Regions from separate parts of the Paenibacillus donghaensis genome, predicted to be linked through region 1. Evidence: predicted binding sites of a transcription regulator. Region 1 holds the regulator's gene; the other holds the start of a gene.
The links. Region 1 encodes LexA, which represses DNA repair genes until DNA is damaged. Its sites were predicted from a motif close to CGAACATATGTTCG; they were not measured.
Positions count from the first base shown of each region.

Region 1 (3,101 bases):
CAGTAACAGGATACATATATACCAGCTTTAAGCCCGCTGCAGCCAGCAGCATGAGAATACCGGCCCCCGCAAATACCCATACAAGCACCATTAACATGAGTGTCCACCTCCTGCTTCTTACCCTAACATATGTTTGTCTACCAGAAACGATGAGTTTTATTGCATATTGAGAAATAACACCTCCGTGAATCGTGAGCTACGATCTGCGGAGGTGTTTACTGTTGCGCTGACCTTATGGATGGTTGATTATCTACTGTCGAATGGTAACCCTGGTGCCAATCGGCACTAGAGCCTGCAGGGCAAGCACATCGGCGTTAAACATCCGAATACAGCCGTGCGACACCTCTTTGCCGATAGAAGAAGGGTCATTGGTGCCATGAATCCCATAGTGAGGTTTGGACAGGCCCATCCAGAAGGCGCCAAAAGGTCCCCCAGGGTTACGCTGCTTGTTGATAATGGTGTAATCCCCGACAGGGGATTGGGTTAACATCTTGCCGATGCCGATGGGGAACCCTCTGACGACGATATCGTCATCCAGCAGGTATAACATGCGTTGTGAAAGATCCACGATAATGCGGTAGTTGGGCATAAGGAAGGATGCTCCTTTTTAATACAGAATATGTAGGCGGCAGGGCGGACGTTAATCATTATGCCAAAAACAAGCAATGCGAACATTTGTTCTGAATGGTGATTCATAAAGGATAATAAAAAAACTGCCCCGCGAAGATGCGGAGCAGCCTGGAATATAAAGGAAGAGGGAATAACTTGGTACCGTGATCATAGTGCGGAGATTAATGAATGTCGCGGAACAATCCAATGACGCGGCCAAGAATGGTAACCCGGTTCAGTCGCAAAGGCTCGTAGGCCGGATTCTCCGGCTGCAGGCGGATATGATCGCGTTCCTTATAAAAGGTCTTAACAGTTGCTTCATCTTCTTCAGTCATGGCAACGACGATATCGCCATTGTCAGCGGTCTGCTGCTGGCGGACGATTACATAATCGCCGTTCATAATGCCGGCGTCCACCATGCTGTCGCCCAGAACGGACAACATAAACACTTTATTGTCACCAACATAATGAGTAGGAAGCGGGAAGTAGTCCTCAATATTCTCTGTAGCTGTGATAGGTACTCCGGCAGTGACCTTGCCTACAACAGGAACGCGCGTTACCGTATGTGCGAATTGATGTGCATTCTCGGAATCATCCTGGCCCAGCAGCTCAATAGCGCGGGGTTTGGTTGGGTCCCGGCGGATCAGACCTTTCTTCTCCAGTCGGTCCAGGTGACCGTGTACGGTGGAACTGGAGGCAAGGCCAACCGCTTCGCCGATTTCTCTGACGGAAGGCGGATAACCCTTGCTGCGGACTTCGTTACGTATGAATTCCAGGATCGCCAGCTGACGACTCGAAATCTTTGACATCGGAATCAACCCCATATAGTAATGTTTGGGAAAAGTATAACATAGAACTTCCGTTCGTACAAACATAAGTTCTAACCTGTTCTCATAATCTATTTAAATAAAGGGAACAATTGTTCGAAAAAAACTATTGAACAAAACACATGTTCGTGTTATATTATTTTCGAAAGTAAGAACAAGTGTTTGGAGGATGATTATTATGTTGAAATACAGTACCTATGTCAGCATCTATGATAAAAGTAATGAAACTAACGCTAAAACAACTGCACACACTGCTGGTGGCAGCAGTAAGACTGCTAATTTCGCGGCAATCTGGAATCAAGCCTTCTCAGGACTGTTCACACAGGACAAGCTGTTTAAATTTGCACTGGTATTTGTACTTATCATTTCGGGTTTCACCGTAGTTGGCAATGTATTTGCTGGATCGGTAGCCTCATTGAGACAAGAGAAAATGATCGTCGTTGAACGGGGTGATACGCTTTGGAACATTGCACTGGAGAATAAACCGGCCGGTATGAAGACGGCTGTATATATAGAAGGAATAAGAATGCATAATGGTATTCAAGGCAGTGAGATCCAAGCTGGAGAAGTTATAGCTTTACCTGTTTACTGACCTCAGTATAACCGTATATCCATCCATCGAGAGCTTGCAAGGGAGTAGACCTTGACAAGCTCTTTTTCTCATGGCACAGTTAGAATGAAATTATTTAGGAGGGGAACCACATTGAATATAGATGAACTGGTCGCGCGAATCAACGAATTGGCACGCAAGCATAAGAACGGCGGCCTAAACGAAGAGGAAGTGGCCGAACGCGCCAAGCTCCGCGAGATTTATCTTGGCAATATCCGCAATAACTTCCGCAACCAGCTGGAGACGATAGAGATTGTGGATAAGGATGAGGATGGACAAGGCGGCAAGGATCTGTTGCATTAATCCTTGTTCCTTTTCACAGATATTATAGAATGACTAGGGGGAACTTACATGGCCCGTTCTTGGGAAAGAATGGTTCAACGCAACACACAGCAGATCAACAAGCAGAGAAAGAAGCAAGGCAAGGATTCCATTTATGCCACCACATCCAGCTCGGTCAAGAAAAGTGATATTTTCAAAGGCCGTAACATTGTATTCCCGTTCGTACTCGTATTGCTGGGAATCATGTTCTGGGTAGTCGGCTCGATTGATCAGAACAAAGGAAGCGGCATATTGGCCAATTGGCTGGGGGTTGTGCTGTATTTCCTGCTGGCAGCCCTGATGTATTTCCGCCGTCCTTATTTGAAGGTTGACAAGACCAAGCTGTCCACTATCAAATTCAGCCGTGAGCGTTCGTGGGCTGCTGCCGATATCGAGATGATTACGCTCTCCCGCAGCGCCGTTTCCATTAAGTATAAGAACAAACGCAGCCGCTGGGTATTCTCCAGATTCTTTAACCGATACGATACGGTTGCGATCGGGGAACGTCTTGAGGCTTTTGCGAAGCACAACAACGTTGCAGTAGAACACGAATAATAATTAGTCCAGCTGGGAGGTGTCTTCAAACGAGGTTTGAAGACACGCTCTTAGGGAGAGGGAGAACTGCAATGCCAATTTCGGCCGTACTATTTGACCTTGATGATACACTGCTCTGGGATGACCGGAGTATTGATGAGGCCTTCCGCACTACCTGTGAGGCTGCGGGAATTGCCCTG
Region 1 is NZ_CP021780.1:3,350,798-3,353,898, reverse strand. It holds gene B9T62_RS39085 (hypothetical protein) at 1-97, opposite strand, end outside; gene B9T62_RS14545 (L,D-transpeptidase) at 251-589, opposite strand; gene lexA (transcriptional repressor LexA) at 792-1,418, opposite strand; gene B9T62_RS14535 (LysM peptidoglycan-binding domain-containing protein) at 1,615-2,028, shown strand; gene B9T62_RS14530 (DUF896 domain-containing protein) at 2,140-2,349, shown strand; gene B9T62_RS14525 (hypothetical protein) at 2,398-2,922, shown strand; gene B9T62_RS14520 (HAD family hydrolase) at 2,994-3,101, shown strand, end outside.

Region 2 (3,101 bases), 1.9 Mb from region 1:
TATGGAGGCGAGACTGAACGCAGCCAACCGGCTGCAGGAGTACCTGAATGGCATCCAGGTGATGAAGGCCTACAACCTGACAGGGGACCGATTCGTCCGCCTCGAACAATCCTTCAAGCTGCTGATGAAGGAGAGTATCCGGCTGGAGGCGGTGTTTGGCCCGATTATCATGACTGCGATTGGTCTGCTGCGCGCCGGTCTGACCCTGCTGGTGTACGTCGGGGTTCATCTGCTGCTCGGCGGTGAGCTGGGCGTGCTGCAGCTGGCGGTCTTCCTGATTATCGGCACACGGATCTACGATCCGCTCACTACGGCGCTGACCAATTATGCCGAGTTCCGCTACAATGAGCAGGCCGGCGAGCGTATTGTGCAGCTGCTGGAGGAGCCAGTCATGTCAGGAAGCACGGACCCGCTGCCCGCAAGGCGCGGCATCCGCTTTGAGGAGGTAACCTTCGGCTATGGCGGTCAGCCTGTGCTTAAGAATGTCAGCATGGATCTGCCGCAGGGCAGTCTGACTGCTATCGTAGGCCCATCGGGCAGCGGTAAAAGCACTGTGCTGCGCCTGATCTCCCGCTTCTATGATCCCGGGGAAGGAAGGGTATTGATGGCAGGCCGTGACCTGCGCAGTATAGACCCTGAGCACCTGCTGAAGGAGGTGGCTGTAGTCTTCCAGGACGTGTATCTGTTCCAGGATACGATTGGCCGTAACATCGCTTTTGGCCGGGAGGGGGCCACCGGAGAGGAGATCCGCCAGGCGGCCGAGCTGGCCCGCTGCCATGATTTCATCATGCAGCTGCCGCTGGGTTATGAGACTCCGGTCGGAGAAGGCGGCAGCACCTTGTCAGGGGGAGAGAAGCAGCGGATATCGATTGCCCGGGCCATCCTCAAGAACGCCCCAGTGGTGCTGCTCGACGAAGCGACCGCTTCACTGGACCCGCAGAATGAGGCGGATATCCAGAAGGCGATTCAGGCCCTGATCGCGGGCAGGACGGTGATTGTCGTTGCCCACAGGCTCAAAACCATCGCCGGTGCGGATAATATCCTCGTGCTGGAGGACGGCTGTCTGGTGGAGCAGGGCCGCCATGACCGTTTGCTGGCCCTTGGCGGCTTGTACGCCCGCATGTGGAAGCTGCAGCAGGAGTCGACAGGATTCCGTATATCCTCCTGAGAGAAGGATAACAAGAATTATAGGGGAGGGCTCTGTAAATAGGGATGATCCGGGTGGAAGCTCCGTCCGGATCATCCCTATTGTGGTTTCCAATCATTTGAAAAAAGTGGCAAACGTATGTTCCGTACCTGTGAGTTATGGTATAATGACAGGACGAAAATCCCGCAGGATTTAAGCGGCGGGTGCAAAGGTTCAGAGTGCTTATACCTCTCCCCTCTCGGAAGGAGTCATCATTTATGACGGTTACATTTTTGCTGGGCCGCTCGGGCAGCGGCAAGACCACACACATAGGGAACAGGATCTCCTCCTCCCTGGAGCAGGAGCCGCTGGGACCGCCGATTATTCTGCTTGTTCCCGAGCAAGGCTCCTTCGGCGCGGAACGTGGGCTGTTAACTGCGGGCCATGCCAAGGGCAGCGTACGTGCGCATACCCTCAGCTTCTCGCGTCTCGCTTTCCGGGTGAAGCAGGAGACCGGCGGCAGCGGAGCATTGCCGATCAGCGAAGAAGGCAAGAAGATGCTGCTCTATCGGATTCTCAGCCGCCGCAAGGATGAGCTGAAGCTGTTCGGCGCATCAGCGGACCGTCCGGGGTTCGTGGAGCGACTAAGCCAGCTGCACACGGAGATGAAGCGCTGCTGTCTTGGAGCCTCTGATCTGGAGGAGCAGCTGGCTGCGCTGTCAGGTGCGATCCAGGGCAGCCCGATTCTGGCGGGCAAGCTGGGTGATCTTCATCTGGTGTTCAGCGATCTGGAGCTTGAGATGTCACAGCTCTATATGGATGGAGAGGACAGGCTGGCGGAGCTGGCTGAGCATATACCGGAGTCCGGTTATATCCGCAGTGCGGAGATTTGGGTGGACGGCTTCCACGGGTTCACCCCGCAGGAATTCGTAGTGCTGCGTGAATTGATGATTCATGCGCCCCGGCTCACCATTTCGCTTACTCTGGACCGAGTCTATCCTCCGCTGCTGCCGCCGCATGAGCTGGAGCTGTTCCATCCGGCTGCGGTAACCTACATAAAGCTGCGTGGAATAGCGGAGGAGACCGGACTGGAGATTGCAGATGAGCTGCTGGCTCCGCCGGTGCTGCCCCGTTTCAGCAGCAGTCCGGTGCTGGCCCATCTGGAGCGCGGGTTCGACCGCCGTCTTCCTTGGCATGGCGGCAAGGAGCAGGTTGAGGCCGATTTAGTCATTGGCGCTGCCGCTTCACGGCGGACGGAAATGGAGAGCGCGCTGCGTGAGATGATAAGGCTGGCCAGGGATGAAGGCGCCAAGTACGGAGAAATGGCTGTGTTCATGCGCAATATTGGGGATTATGAGCAGCTGGTAGCCCCGCTTTTTACGGATTACGGAGTGCCAGTGTTTCTGGATCAAAAGGTGGGCGAGCTACATCATCCGCTGGTGGAGTTTATTCGCTCTTCCCTGGATATTGTGCGGCGGCGCTGGCGTTATGAGGATGTGTTCCGCTGCGTGAAGACGGATCTGCTGCTTCCGCTCGACGGCAGTGTCACACGTGAGGATATGGACATGCTTGAGAATTATGTGCTGGCCTGTGGTATTCAGGGCTACCGCTGGACGGATGGCCGTTCTTGGAGGGGAATTCCGAGTCTCTCGATGGAAGGAGAGCGAGTGGTTGATGAACAGCTGCTCTTCAAGGTGGAAGAGTGCCGGGCGTTAATTACAGGACCGCTACAGGCTTTCGAGCAGCGGGTCAAGAAGAGCCGCAGCGGGCTTCAGCTCTGTACTGCGGTGTATGAGCTGCTTCAGGAGACCGGTGCCGCGCTTAAGCTTGAAGCGATGAGTGCCGTGGCATTGCAGCGCGGACTGCCGGAGCAGGCCCGTGAGCACAGCCAGCTGTGGGATGCCGTGCTGGATCTGCTGGACCAGATTGTGGAGATGATGGGGGCGGAGAAGCTTGATTTTGAGCTGTTTGCCGG
Region 2 is NZ_CP021780.1:5,249,395-5,252,495, reverse strand. It holds gene B9T62_RS24045 (ABC transporter ATP-binding protein) at 1-1,168, shown strand, start outside; gene addB (helicase-exonuclease AddAB subunit AddB) at 1,405-3,101, shown strand, end outside.
Region 2: the regulator LexA is predicted to act here: its motif matches at 1,279-1,292, upstream of addB (helicase-exonuclease AddAB subunit AddB).